4 regions of the Staphylococcus sp. IVB6214 genome follow, and region 1 is predicted to be linked to each of the others. Evidence: riboswitches for the same ligand, from Rfam matches in the RefSeq annotation. Region 1 holds a riboswitch; each other region holds the start of a gene.
The links. A riboswitch is a leader RNA that binds a small molecule or an ion and turns the genes downstream of it on or off. The one in region 1 is predicted to bind thiamine pyrophosphate.

Region 1 (3,800 bases):
GTGTTTTCCACGATTCAATCATTTGTTGGCACCTCCACTTCGTACAATACACCGTCTAAAACTTCAAAATGACGTGATGGATAGCGTTCAATAATGTGAGAATCATGGGTAATCATGACAATCGTTTGCCCTTTTGCAATGCGTTCTTGGAATAACGTAATAAGTTTAAATGTATTATGGCTGTCTAAGCCGAATGTTGGTTCATCAAGTAAAATGACATCAGCATTCGTACTTAATGCCGTCGCAACACTTAAACGTCTTTTCTGACCCATCGAAAGTTCAAAAGGGTGTTGTTTAGATACATGTGCTAGATCGAGCAACTCCAACATAGCTGTCGTTTGTTCACCAGCACATTGTGAATCCATATAGTCGTAGTTCACAAAGATTTCATCGTATACGCTATTTTGAATAAATTGTAGTTCAGGATTTTGATATACCAAGTACATATAACTCGCAGCATCACGTACCTTTTTGAGTTTTTGATTATTCCATTGCATTGTTCCTTGGTAGGGGATGAGTTGCATCATCGACTCAAACAATGTAGTTTTGCCAGCACCATTTTTTCCTGTAATCGTTATCCATTGCCCTGGTGCTATTGTTAGATCAGGCACTTGGTAAAGTGTACGTCGACCTCTCTGTATGGCACCTTCTCGATAAGTAAAAAGAAATTTTTGTGATGACATATCATGTGCTTGTTTTGGAAGTGGAGCGGACGCCCATGCATTCGGGTGCCAAACGCCATATTCTGTCAATGTCTCTTCATAATTGGCTAATATCATATCTGGAGATCCTTGTTGTATGATTTGACCTTCATGATTCATAAGAACAACACGGTCAACATAATCCCATACATGTGCTACTTTATGTTCGACAATGAGTGCCGTTTGATCTGTCCATAAATCTTTGAGTAAGTCCCACAAATTCTGCGTTGCTTCAATGTCGAGCATCGCGGTAGGTTCATCTAAAAATAACGTATCAGCTTCCATGAGTAAGGTACCTGCAATTGCTAATTTTTGTTTCATTCCACCGCTTAGTTTGTTGATTGCTTGTTTAGGATTTACATCGAGCTGAACTTTGCTAAGTGCATCTTGAATGCGACGATCCATCTCGTCTTGTGGTACTTGTTGATTTTCTAATATAAATGCGAGTTCTTCATTCACTTGAGGCATACAGAACTGTGAATCAGGATCTTGAAAGATGACACCGGCATGATGCGCAACTTCTAAGTCATCATATTTCATTGGAAGATCAATGAGATCAGGGACGATGCCACTTAAGACGTTTAACAGTGTACTTTTACCAGACCCTGATGGTCCGAGTAAAAGTACTTTTTCTTTATCCTTTATTTCAATATCAAGACCATCAAATATTTTATGGTCAGTACTTGGATACTTTAAGCGTAAATTTTTTGCTTTAAGCAATGTCAGTTCTCTCCTTATAGTGAATCATAATCGTCTTTTGACGCAGGTCTGAATAATTTCGTGACACCGGTCTGATCGAGTGCTTTGACGAGATAATATGGGAAGGCACCCGCTAGAACAGCACCACTGATCATGCGGAAAACGATATACAAGATCAGATTCCACTGTGCGACTTCGCCTAAGTAACCATAGTACCAATCGATTGGTAAGCTGATAAGTGCAGCAGCAAGACCTGCTAAAACAGCGACCATAAATGCACGAGAACGATAACGGAATAAGGCGAATACGAGTTCACACGCAAGTCCTTGTAAAAGTGCATAGATAATCGTTGGAATATCGAAACGTCCCATCATAATTGTCTCACCTGCACCCGCTGCAAATTCAGCAAGTAAAGCAATCCCCATTTTAGGAATGATGAGATATGCAACAACCGCTGCTGCAAACCACATGCCGTATAAAAGTTGATCGATTTGTAAACCGAGTGGTTGGATAGTCTTTGTAACAACCCACCAAATGTTATACACCACACCGAAGATGACAGAAACTAAAACTGTCACAAGTATGTCTGACAATGTTAAGCCTTTTTTCATGGTAAAGAACCTCCTAATAATAAAAGACGCACATCCTGGAAATAGGGATGTGCGTCGATATATGAACAAAGCGCTAATGTTTATATTATGTAAGCAACTCAAAATAAGCGTGCTATTTATTGCCGCAAATATTACGTATAAACGAAACGTCGTACACTTTCCTCCGCTAGTATCACCTAGATCAGGTACAAAGGGTTTGAGGATATTCCTCATCTCAGTTCTCACACCCCTAGTGCGTGCGTATTTAATTGATATACACAATGTACATGTCTTACATTAAAAAGTCAAGAGACGAATCGCCTCTTGACATGATTTTGCTGATTAATCTAAAGTGCTTTGGATATCGTCTTTTGTTTTATCGATACCATCTTTTGCTTCTTGCGCTTTATCTTTTAATGTTTCTTCTTTTTCTTTTGCTTGCTCTGCAGCTTGTTTTAGATCTTTTTCTGACATCATAAAACACTCCTTCATTTATGTTGTTACTCTTCTATATCCATTCTATATTTTCTTAAACATCATTTGGAAAAATATTTATAAAGATGATATAAAATATTGGAAAGGGCTAAACATAACACATATGATGGAATGTATTGTCTTTGGGTGTTAAATCTTTCATACTAGAGACTGAAATTAATCAATTATCAAGACATAAGACAATTGTTCATATATAATAATTGTGAGGTGAGAGGATGTCCTTTTTTAACAAGTACACCGAAGTGATCTATTCCTATATTATAGGTGCGGTTGCGATATTGTTGAGTATCGTTATTTTTATCAATATTCCGCTCATTGAACAACTCAAATCAGGCAAACACCATGTGCCACAAATCCACAATGTATGGGATTTTATCATGGCGTTTTTTAATGAGATTATCCGTGTGATGAGTAAGTACATCGGAGACTTCCCACTCATTAGTGGACTTATCATTTTAGCATTCGGCGTTCTGCTGATTGTGATTGCACGTGTATTAACCAACACAACACGATTTGACTATGATATCTCGATGTTCTTTTTATTAATCGGTATCATTTTCTTTGTGCTTACACTGATTTTTATGTCACAAGTATACGGAATTTTGGCGTTTATTTTTGTTATTCCATTTTTAATGCATATTGGTTATATTACGTTTAAAGATGAACTGAATCCGTTACATCGTAAACAACATTATCTATGGCTAATTTTTGGATATGGAATGAGTTATTTATTTACACAATTAGCCTTATATTCAAGACTTGAAGCACGTGAAGTAGCACCGATCGATGTATTGAGTATCAATACATTTTTCGTAGTGTTGTGGTTACTCGGTCAGATGGCAATCTGGAACTTCTTATTTTTACGTCGTTCATTACCTGTTTTTCATGAACAATTGGATGAAGCTGCTAGTCAGTATTTAAGAAGTAAAAAGTATCAATACAGCGACCAATCTAAAGTGCAGTTTAAGGATATACAGAACCGTACATCTGAATTGACACAGGATATTACACATCGTACACGACGCAGTATTAATATTGAAAAGTTACGTAAAAAACGTGATTACATCAAAGAAAACTGGTTTGGTTGGGCGAAGTTAGAAGAAGATGATATTCCATCATTTTTACGCAAACGTCCAAAATGGTTTAAACGTGCACATGTGAATATAGCATGTGGTGTCATTCTATTGTTCTTCATACTACTAGAATTTAACAATCGTAATGCATTGTTCGCTTCTGGAGATTGGCAATTATCGCAAACACAGTATGTCTATGAATGGATTAGTTTATTACTCTTATTGTTTATTGCGATCGCCTA
Region 2 (3,800 bases), 300 kb from region 1:
TTGAATACATGCCATGTACATTGTCCCCAAGTGTAAAGATTACTTTGGTTCACAGAGGGTGTTTGTGTTTGTGTACTTGTTTGTACTGTTTGAACACCATTACCTCCTGCAGCAGCTGTATTGACATTTGATGTTGATACAGCGCCAGATTGTCCTGGAATTTGTAATGTCTGATTAGGGTGGATAAGATAACTGCTCATCCCATTAGCGTTCATTAAGTCTTGAACGGTAACGCCGTATTGTGCTGCGATGATATCTAATGATTCACCTGCAACCACTTTGTGACCGTTGCCTGAAGTTTGAGTCGTCGTTACATTGTATGATGTTGTATTTTGTGTTTGAGCATTAGACTGTGCTGTCTCATTGCTCGCACTACCACCAATTGTCAATGTTTGACCAGGGAAAATCATGTTGTTAGAAAGACCATTTGCTTGTTTAATGGCATCTACTGTTGTGCCGTATTGTTCGGCAACTGTCCATAAAGAGTCACCTGACTGTACGGCGTGTTGTGTTGATGCTTGTGCATCTTGATGAGTAAGCACTGCGGCAGCCCCAGAAGTCACTGTCAGTGCGAATGCGAATTTTTTCAAAGTGTTGCCTCCTTATGTATTAAAACTTTATCGTTGATTGTTTCGAAATGTTATCTTTTACATAATATCAAAGATTATTTTAAATTTGTGGAATGTTACGAATCTGTAATGAATTTAACATGTTGTACTCAATGTGATTTAGGGTAAAGTACTGTGAGATGTGACATACGTATGTTAAAGTAAATGTTACAATCAACAAGAAAGATGAAATATAAAGGAGATTTTTATGAGTTCAAGTACAGAACAACAGTCATCAGACTATAAACGATATGGACAAGTATGGTTATTCTTTATGTATTATTGGTTAATATTTGGTATTTCGGTATATTTTGGTCAGTATTTACCAGCGGAATGGCGTCAACCAATGTCTATCGGGTTAGCGATGCTCATTCTTATTACGATGGTCGTGCAACGTGCGCGTTTTAGTGGTCCAATCATTTCACATATTTACACTATCGTTGCAGGATTATTATCTTATGCAACATTCATGTATTCATTTGCAAATCTAGGTGCACACACCTTTTTCATGATTGTGTTATTAGCAATTACAGGGTTTGTCGTGTTTGGTGTCGTTGGCTTTTTTGTTATTCGTGACGCATCAAGTATGGGGAAATATTTATTTGTGACACTTATCGCGCTAATCTGTATGAGTATTGTTGGCTGGTTTGTTCATATCCCTATGCTTTATACAGTTATTTCAGTTGTTGGGTTAGGTCTGTTCTTACTTTACACGTTATATGATTTTAACCGATTGAAGCGGGGTGCCTTTGCGCCAAGAGAGATGGGGTTTAATTTATTTCTAAACTTATTCCGCATCATTCGCCACGCATTAAACTTAGCCCAAAAAGTAAAAAGATCATAAAGATTTGATTCGATGGTCAGTTTTTAATATGATGATACTAGAGAACAATTAAATGGTTAAATATCCACTGGAAGTGCCATATGAACCGTTGGCTGAGATTGAAACGTATTTCAAAATTCCTGAACCTGATCCAGTTAGTACTGGCGTAGGAAAGTGGTTTTGCTTACGTATAAAATGTGAAGCTACTTTTCTGCAGTGTGTAGAAGAGTAGCTTTTTATTTTTATCTCAAGTGGTGTTTGGAAAGGGGGGTTACATGATTATTGCAGTGACACCTTATGAATTGTTAACTGAGCAACATATTCAACGTCTGAATTTGATAGAGCCACATATTGACGGTGTCCTTTTGCGAACACCGATGAGACAACAGCGTCTCATTGAATGGCTCCATGTTCTGTTGCGAGAAGGATTCCCTAAGTCAAAGGTCATTATACATACAGACATTACATTAGCAAAGGATATGGGAATTCAACGTTTACATTTCAGAGAAGGTGATGAACAGGCGTTTGACTTGAAATCCACACACCCTTCATACAGTGTAAGCATGTCTGTGCATTGTGTTGAATCAATTATCAAGGCACACAATCATCGATTAGATTTCGGTCTATTTGGACATATTTTCCCTTCAGCATCAAAAGAGGGAACACCACCGCGTACAAGTACAGAGGTGTGTGCAGCGTTATCAGAGCATTTACCGCTCATTGCGATTGGGGGTATTGATCAGAACACTGTCATGCGTGTTGACCCAAAGTTCATCGGTATTGCATGTATTCGCAGTGTCTTTGATACACCGATAAAAGTATTTGATGAGATGGTACAAAAATGGAGAATGAATAAGGAGGAATGACATGATTGAGATACAAGTAAATGGGGAGCGTCAGCAATTTCAGTCAGATACAACGATTCAAGATGTATTGAATCATTTTGGAATTGAAGCAAAACGAATGGCGGTTGAGCATAATGAAACAGTTGTGAAGCGTTCAGAATGGGCATCTACCTATTTGCGCCCTGATGATCGATTAGAGTTATTAGAATTTGTAGGAGGCGGATAATATGTTTAACATTGGAGATTTAACATTTCATTCAAGATTATTTTTGGGAACAGGAAAGTTTGATAATGAGCAAGTTCAAAGTGCAGCGATTGCAGCATCTGAAACAGAAGTATTAACATTTGCCGTACGACGCATGCACTTATACGATCGTGATTTACCGAATCCACTTGCGAATGTAGATTTAGAACAGTTTGTAACTTTCCCAAATACAGCAGGAGCCAAAACTGCGGAAGAAGCAGTACGTATTGCTGAATTGGCACATGAAGCAGGTGTGTGCGATATGATCAAAGTAGAAGTAATCGGTGATGATGACACACTATTACCTGATCCTTTTGAAACGTATAAAGCATGTGAAATCTTATTGGAAAAGGGATACACTGTGTGTCCTTACATTTCGGATGATGTTGTTTTAGCGCAGCGTTTAGAAGCACTCGGAGTTCATGCAATTATGCCACTTGCGTCACCCATTGGTACAGGAAGAGGCATTAGTAATCCGCTAAATTTACGTTATATTATTGAAAAAAGTAAAGTACCAGTAATTGTTGATGCAGGTATCGGCTCAGCAAAAGATTGTGCTGAAGCAATGGAGCTCGGTGCAGATGCAATTTTGCTGAACTCTGCAGTTTCACGTGCAAAAGATCCTGTCAAAATGGCCGAAGCGATGAAGAAGGGTATCGAAGCAGGGCGTTTAAGTTATGAAGCAGGACGTATTCCAATCAAATATAATGCCGTACAATCCAGTCCATCAGAAGGACTTGGCTTTTTGTAATGGAACGCTATGATAGACAGATAAAATATGCACATTTTGGTCAGCAAGGGCAACAAAAACTTCGAAACCTTCGCGTGATTGTTATGGGTGTTGGTGCATTAGGAGTGGTGTTGCAGAACAACTCGTACGAAGCGGTGTGGGGCATATCACACTTGTCGACAAAGATATTGTGACTATGTCTAATCTGCATCGTCAAAGTTGTTATGTGACGGCTGATGCAGAGTCAATGCTACCTAAGGTCATTGCTTTACAACAGCATCTCATAGCTATTAATCCTGATGTGAAAATAACGACATATAATGAAGAAGTGACAGCGCAAAATATTATAAACATACTCGAACAGGTCAAACCAGACATAGTCTTAGATGGTATGGATACATTTGAAATGCGTTTTTTGTTGAATGAAGCAACACGGAAGTTACAGATTCCTTATATTTATGGTGCGGTTGTAGGAAGTCAAGTCAGTGTTCTACCTATTCACGGTGAAGGGCCTTGTTTGCATTGTATTTTACCAGAAGTACCGAAAACA
Region 3 (3,800 bases), 750 kb from region 1:
TTGTCGCTAATGTGTTTAACATAATGGCTAAGATACCATAAGGTGTTAAGCGCAATACGAATGTCACAACAGCCATAATCAATGAATATACTGCATCAATACCACGTTTTAATACATGGCCATTTTCAGGTTGTTTGCGTGCAACGCGCAAATAAGCAAAGCCTAAAAATGCTGCAAAGATAACGACAGCAATTGTTGATGTCGCACGTGCCCCTGTAAAGTCTAAGAATGGGTTCGCAGGGAGTAGTTCTAGAATTTGTGCTGGCAATGTTGTTGCTGTTAAATCTTTCGCTGTTTGTGTAATTTCTGAACTACGTGCGTTTTCGGCTTGACCGAGATCAATCGTTGATGCATCGAGACCGAATAGCATCGCATAAGCGATACCAACGATGGCTGAGATGGCAACGGTACCGATTAAAAACATGAAAATGTAGCCGCCCATTTTGGCGAACTTCTCACCGAGATCAATCTTCGTAAATGCCGCAATAATTGAAATGAAAACGAGCGGAATGACGATCATTTTCAAGAGGGAGATATAGCCATTCCCAATGATACCGATCCATTCTGTTGTTTGTGTTGTAATTTTGCTATCTGCACCGTAAAGGAGCTGTACAATGATTCCCAGTATGATACCAAGGCCAAGTGCCACAAAGACACGTGTAGGGAATTTGACGTGTTTCTTCGCCATGACCCATAGGCCGATAAGGAACCCAGCAAAAATTAATAGGTTAAGTATAATTAGAAATATAGACATTTAGATGCTTCCTTTAATTCCGACTTGTATTATAAGAATAAGTGCAAGTCTCCTTAAAATCAACCCCTACATACAAATTTTCTTATTTTATAGGCGAAAAAGGTCTTAATTGCTGGGCTGCATTAGATTTTCCATCAACTAATTGCGCCATAAGTTGACCGACAATGGGAGAGAGTAGAATGCCGTTTCGATAATGTCCGGTTGAGACATATAGATTGTTATGAAGAGCGCCCATAATCGGAACACCGTCTGGCGTAATCGGTCGAATACCAGTCCAAGTCTTAATGACACGATGTTCTCGCAGATTAGGTATCATAGCTTGACTTTCGGCATCTAACCATTGAAGATTTTCAGCTTTATTTTGTGTGCTCCAATTATCGAGTTCTGATGTAGCACCGATGAGAAAGCGATTGGGTTTCTTTGGGACGATATAACAACCATTCATATTGAAAATGGTTTCTTTCAGTTGTGAATAAGATGATTCGATTAACTTTACATCGCCTTTGACAGGGTGTGTCGGAAGATTGATCCCGAGTTGATGCAACAATGTACCACTCCAAGCACCAGCAGCAATGACTAATTCGTCTGCATAGAATGTTCCTTTAGAAGTGGTTACTTGATAATGCGATGCATGTTGCGCAATCTGTAACACTTCTGTCTGCAAGTGAAGGTCAATATGCGAAAGTTTTGAGACGGATTGTAGTAATGCCTGTGTATATAAGTTAGCATTGATTTGGCCGTCGTCATGTATTTTGAATGCTGCACAAGCTTCGACGTCACAGTGGGGGAAGCGTGCGCGTAATTGATTGTGTGATAACTCATAAATTTCATGGTCTTGCTGCGAGAGAAATTCAAATTGCTTTTTAACTGCTGGGACATGTTGTGCGGTAGTTGCTACCTTAATCAGTCCATATGTTTGCAGTTCAATATCGATATGTGTTTCCTTTAAGAGTTGTTGTGCAGTATCCTGCATCATTGCACGGCTTGCCATTGCAAGATGATATAAAGGTGTATCTTCAAAAAACTCATTCTGTGCGCCTAACATTCCACCTGCCGCATAAGATGCATTCATGCGGGGTGTTGAGCGATCGATGATATGTATGCGACGACCTCGTGCGTTGAGTTGACGTGCAATGGATAATCCCATCACGCCACCACCAATAATAATCGTTTGTAACATAAAAAAACCTCCTGCATGTGAGGGTGCAGGAAGTTGACATGTATGATTGAAATTGAGTCATCTGTGATGCATGCTTTAACGCTGCATGGCTATCATGAAGCACATGACATGTAATTGCTTCCCTTCGATGGCATTAACCATATCAGGTTCAAAGAGTTAAGAGTCCGTCTTTCTCAGCTCACTTCGAGCACCCCTAGCATGTTATTTAATTGTAAAACAAGTCATTTACTCAAATAAAAGTTGTGTTTTAACCGCCGAATAATCGTTGGAGAAAACCTTTTTTCTCATTGCGTTCAATTGTGTGTGCTAATGCTTTTTGTCCTTCTATTTGTGATTCAATATGTTTTTGTGTTGTGCTGAGTTGTTCAGTTTGTTGTTTTTGTGCTTCAGTGAGTGATTCCATAGATGCACTGTTCGATTTAAGCTGTGCTTCTAACTTGTTATGTAACTCAGTCAATGCCTCTTGTTGTTTGTGAACTTGCGTCACCATTTGTCCAAGTATTTGACGCTCTTCACGCATTTGATTGATTTCGTTGTGTAATTCTTTGAATAGATTAGAAAGTTGTTGGTCAGCAGGAAGTTGTTGTGTATCTTCCTTCACAATCACTTGTAAAAAGTCTTTTTCTTTTTCGAGTTCTTCAAATGCGAGTTCGTAACTGTTTGTTTGTCCAACACGTTCTGCGATTTCTTGAAAGAGTTCGATATCTTCTTCTTTAAAATCTGTCGCTTCACGTCCACGATATTCCGTTTTATCTAAGTGATAACCACGTTCTTCGAGATGCTGAACAATTTTTCGGACTTGCTTTTCGCTTAAGCCAGATTTTTGTGCGAATTCTTTTGTTAGCATATAATCGGATCCTTTCTCCTACAATTTAGACAGCTGTCAGTGTTCGTTCAGTGAGCCGTCAGTCTTACCTCTACTTCATTGTAGCGACTTTACGGATTGATTTCAAGGGCTTATGCATTCGGTTCTTTACGCAAATCCATCTTGACGAGTAACGGATAAATAACTTTGCGTGGCAGTCTATTCGCAAAGACATATTTGAGAATATAACAAGACTTGATACTTGCACCGTAGATGTCTTTCGTTAAAGGAATGTTCGCCTTAATATATAAGTCTAATGGTACAGGCTTTCCGTTTCGGTCGAGTGAAGGTTGTATATATGAAATCTTTGTCTGCTTTTCAAAGCCTTGTTGTGTTAAGAAACGTCTGCGAAATGCAATATCGTCTGCCGTTTTAGAATCGACATCCGGTGACTCGAACGTTGACTCGAACATAAAGAAGTTGACATCACGACCATGTAATTGTTGTGCCAGTGCATTGATGTGGACTTCAGTTTGATGGAGTGTCTCTTCAAGATAAGCTTCATGATGTGTGCCTTGTTCGGCAAGTAAGTAGATAATGAATCCTGCATTTGTCGTTGCTTCATAATGCGCAGTTGCAAAGCTGACAACACGGTCATCTTCAATGCCGACTAAAAAAACATAATCGTTTTTCGTCTTTTCTGTCTTGAGTGATTGGACGAAAACCGACTCGTCTTCAGTGACAAGTGCATCTAATCTCCCTAAGTAAAAGTCTAGTGCAGGTTGATACCATTGATCTTGCGTTGATTTGATTTGAATAAAATCCATCGTCTATCACCTCTTTTTAATGGCTCTAGTATAGCATAATGACAAATCGGTACTCCACGTAAAAAACACTCAAGCAAGATATGTTGCTTGAGTGTTAGATGTTTCTATATTATTCAATATCGCCCTTATGTTCAGATGGGTGATGTTTAAAGTCATGTGTGTCGTATGAACTATTTGTTTGCGATACTTCGCTGTGATTGCCAGATTCAAAGTGTTTCACAAGAATAACAATTT
Region 4 (3,800 bases), 950 kb from region 1:
AAAAATTATTCCGCATCGTCAGCCATTTTTGTTGATTGACAAGATTGTAGAATACGAAGAAGGTCAGCGTTGTGTCGGCATTAAACAAGTATCAGGCAATGAGCCCTTTTTTCAAGGACATTTTCCTGATTATGCTGTGATGCCAGGTGTATTAATTACAGAAGCCCTTGCACAAACAGGTGCGGTTGCGATGTTGAACAGTGAAGAAAACAGAGGGAAAATCGCACTATTCGCAGGAATTGATAAATGTCGTTTTAAAAGACAAGTTGTTCCCGGGGATACATTGAGATTAGAGGTTGAAATCACAAAAATAAAGGGACCTATCGGTAAAGGGACAGCCAAAGCAACGGTAGATGGTCAACTTGCATGTAGCTGTGAACTTACATTTGCCTTACAGTCACCAGAATAAAACAAGAACGCCAGGAGTATAGAACATACTTACTGGCGTTCATCTTTAAGGCGAGGTTTTGATTGCATTTTTCGATTGAAAGCTTTGATCAGCGCTTCTCCTTCTAATCCTTCATCAACAAGTTGTTCTAATAAGCTCTCCGCATACACTTGACGCAATGTATAAATGTGACATTCAAAAATAACGGAAATTTTATCTTTGAGTTGTGTAATGTGCTTAATCGTTGCATCAAAGAGTGCAGGATCGTTAGATGGACGTGTAATGACCACACGAATGTTGAGAAGTTGATTATCTTCCATATAGGCTGTCATCTGTTCTTTGTGAATATCTGAAATGACAATTTCAAGTAGCCATCCTGTTCCACGATCTTCTTTATTAATAATGACCCCATCAATCAGTTCGTACTCAGTTACACTGCTGTTATCAGATACAATTTGAAAGCGTACGGCTTTGAATGTCTTCATGTTGCCACCATCCCCTTATTTTTTTAAATTTTACGTTTTTTGAATTTATCACCTTTATTATAACTCAAATAATCAACGAGTTCGTTATGAGATTGAAAATGTTTAAATATTACGCATCTTATATGACTGATATTTGATAGAACTCAAATTGCATTTTGAAGTACTTCTATACTATCATACTTTCAGGAGGTGATAAGTATTAATCAAATTAAAGCAATCGGCACTGTCTCAAAAGCACCTAAGTACTATGAAAAACCAGGAAGTTATTTTGTGACCTTTTTTCTTGCGGTAGAACGCAATTACAAAGGGAAGGATAACCATCCCATCTTTGATTACTTAAATTGTAAAGCATTTGGCCCTGTTGCGATACAAATTGATCAAGAAGTGAATCAAGGAGATCTACTATCTATTGAAGGTTATCTTACAACACGTCGTTATCAATTTAACGATGAAAAACGTTTTTCAACAGAAATTGTCGTTGAATCTGTTGAAATATTAGAAGTCCCACCCCTTATCGAATCCAACGACCACACACTTGTTTAGCTATTTAGTACCCACCCATACCCTAACAAAATGTATCCACCACATACTCTCTATTTATATACTACTTTCTTTCATTAATTCCCTAACCTTAATGACTTTTGTCAGTTTTTAAATCGTACGTTTTCTTAATATTTCATAGGCGGGTTGCACAATGCGGAAGGCGTGGACCCGTCTTATACATACTATAACCTGTCATTCATTACAGTGTCGTCAGGGTATTCATTTGAAAAAAGACATTGAGTTTGCTAAATTTAAGTAAATTGAACATTGATGACTACTAGGGGCGCAAACTCGCTGAGATGAATGAAAATTCAAACCCTTTGAACCTGATTTGGATGATGCCAACGTAGGGAAGTAGATAATGATGTATCAAGGTGAGAAAGCATCATCTTAGTTACCTCTATGTAGTCTATATGTATATTAGTGAGACATGGAGGTAATCAAATGATTCAGAAACCTAAAATTGCATTAACTATTGCAGGGACAGATCCATCTGGGGGAGCAGGTGCAATGGCAGACTTAAAGTCTTTTCATGCATGCGGTGTTTATGGAATGAGTGCTATCACGAGTATCGTGGCACAAAATTCTCTAGGTGTGCAACACATTCATAACCTTGAACCTGCATGGTTAGAAGAACAACTCGCAAGTGTATTTAACGATGAACCACCACATGCCCTGAAGACAGGGATGATTCCAACACCTGACATGATGATGATTATTGAACGTTATTTAAAGAACTTTGACATACCATATGTTATTGATCCTGTCATGGTTGCTAAAAGTGGTGATTCATTGATGGCAGAGCAAGTTCGAAAGCAATTAAAAACAACATTGCTACCATACGCAGATGTTGCAACGCCAAATATTCCAGAAGCTGAAGAGATTACAGGCTTTCAATTGGATACAATGGAAAAGATTCATCGAGCAGGTGAATTCTTTATTAAAGAGATAGGATCTAAAGGCGTTGTCATTAAAGGGGGTCATTTGGCAGGTGATGCAACAGATCATCTTTTTACAAGAGAGGGACACTTTGTTTTTGAAGGTGAACGTTATCCAACTGAACATACACATGGTACAGGTTGTACATTCTCAGCAGTTATTACTGCAGAGTTGGCGAAAGGACGATCTGTTTATGATGCAGTTGCAAAGGCAAAAGCGTTTATTGCTTTAGCGATTAAACATACTCCAGAAATAGGACAGGGCAGAGGTCCGGTTAATCACTTTGCTTATCAATCACAGAAGGGATGGGACTAATGAGCGATTATTTAACCGAAGTACGCAAAGAAAGTCCACTAGTTATATGTTATACCAATGATGTTGTTAAAAACTTTACTGCAAATGGCCTACTTAGTCTAGGTGCGAGTCCAGCTATGAGTGAAGCACCTGAAGAAGCGGCAGACTTTTTTAAAGTTGCACAAGCGTTACTCATCAATATCGGTACACTAACACAACAAAGCGGTGAAGATATGTTGCGCATTGCTAAAGAAGCAAACCGCCAAGGCGTACCAATTGTTTTCGATCCCGTGGCAGTCGGTGCTTCTCAATTCAGAAGAAACTTTTGCAAACGCTTTTTAGAAGAAATTCAAGTGACAGTCATAAAAGGAAATGCTTCTGAAATTTTAGCACTTGTGGATGAAACAGCCACGATGAAAGGGACAGACAGTACGCTTGATCAACTGCCTGTTGAAGCGGCAAAACAAGCACATCATCAATATGATGCAGCTATCGTAATGACTGGTGAAACAGATGTGATCGTACAAGACGATCGAGCAATCGCTTTAGGCAATGGGACGCCGTTATTAGCAAAAGTCACTGGGACAGGTTGTTTACTAGGTGCTGTTGTCGCAAGTTTTTTATTGAAAGATACACAGCCTTCATTGGAGAAGTTAGCTGAAGCGGTATCATACTATACCATTTCAGCAGAACGCGCAGAAGTAAAAGCAGGTGCTGATTTGCCAGGGACTTTTTCAGTCGCATTTTTAGATGCATTGAGTCAAACTGCGACAGTCGCTTTTCAACAAGAGATAAAGAAGAGAGAAGTGAAGAATGATGAGATTTGATCGTAAGCAATTACGAGTTTATTTTATTGCAGGGACGCAAGATGTAAAAAAGGGAAGTCTTGATCGTATTCTTGAAGATGCTTTAAAAGCAGGTATAACGATGTTTCAGTTTCGTGAAAAAGGTCCCTCTGCATTAACAGGAGAAGCAAAAAAACAAAAAGCATTAGAACTTCAGAAGTTATGTCGGACGTATCAAGTTCCTTTTATTGTCAATGATGATGTTGCACTTGCTTTAGAAATAGATGCTGATGGTATACATGTCGGGCAAGACGATGCAGAAGTTCAAAGCTTTTATACACAAGCAGAAGATAAAATTATCGGTCT

Region 2: another riboswitch for thiamine pyrophosphate. It lies ahead of MUA51_RS01935 (thiamine phosphate synthase); the one in region 1 lies ahead of MUA51_RS03375 (ECF transporter S component).
Region 3: another riboswitch for thiamine pyrophosphate. It lies ahead of thiO (glycine oxidase ThiO); the one in region 1 lies ahead of MUA51_RS03375 (ECF transporter S component).
Region 4: another riboswitch for thiamine pyrophosphate. It lies ahead of thiD (bifunctional hydroxymethylpyrimidine kinase/phosphomethylpyrimidine kinase); the one in region 1 lies ahead of MUA51_RS03375 (ECF transporter S component).

What each region holds. Positions count from the first base shown of each region.
Region 1 is NZ_CP094723.1:701,093-704,892, forward strand. It holds gene MUA51_RS03365 (energy-coupling factor transporter transmembrane component T family protein) at 1-22, opposite strand, end outside; gene MUA51_RS03370 (ABC transporter ATP-binding protein) at 15-1,421, opposite strand; gene MUA51_RS03375 (ECF transporter S component) at 1,436-2,011, opposite strand; TPP riboswitch at 2,153-2,252, opposite strand; gene graF (glycopeptide resistance-associated protein GraF) at 2,333-2,464, opposite strand; gene auxA (lipoteichoic acid stability factor AuxA) at 2,701-3,800, shown strand, end outside.
Region 2 is NZ_CP094723.1:399,565-403,364, forward strand. It holds gene MUA51_RS01925 (LysM peptidoglycan-binding domain-containing protein) at 1-590, opposite strand, end outside; gene MUA51_RS01930 (Bax inhibitor-1/YccA family protein) at 817-1,452, shown strand; TPP riboswitch at 1,512-1,621, shown strand; gene MUA51_RS01935 (thiamine phosphate synthase) at 1,707-2,297, shown strand; gene thiS (sulfur carrier protein ThiS) at 2,299-2,502, shown strand; gene MUA51_RS01945 (thiazole synthase) at 2,504-3,271, shown strand; partial or broken gene MUA51_RS01950 (ThiF family adenylyltransferase) at 3,271-3,800, shown strand, end outside.
Region 3 is NZ_CP094723.1:2,143,695-2,147,494, reverse strand. It holds gene MUA51_RS10570 (L-cystine transporter) at 1-754, opposite strand, end outside; gene thiO (glycine oxidase ThiO) at 837-1,934, opposite strand; TPP riboswitch at 2,037-2,139, opposite strand; gene MUA51_RS10560 (DNA-binding protein) at 2,182-2,781, opposite strand; gene MUA51_RS10555 (hypothetical protein) at 2,892-3,566, opposite strand; gene MUA51_RS10550 (general stress protein) at 3,676-3,800, opposite strand, start outside.
Region 4 is NZ_CP094723.1:1,655,919-1,659,718, reverse strand. It holds gene fabZ (3-hydroxyacyl-ACP dehydratase FabZ) at 1-409, shown strand, start outside; gene MUA51_RS08165 (YwpF-like family protein) at 439-873, opposite strand; gene MUA51_RS08160 (single-stranded DNA-binding protein) at 1,063-1,416, shown strand; TPP riboswitch at 1,686-1,786, shown strand; gene thiD (bifunctional hydroxymethylpyrimidine kinase/phosphomethylpyrimidine kinase) at 1,864-2,670, shown strand; gene thiM (hydroxyethylthiazole kinase) at 2,670-3,476, shown strand; gene thiE (thiamine phosphate synthase) at 3,466-3,800, shown strand, end outside.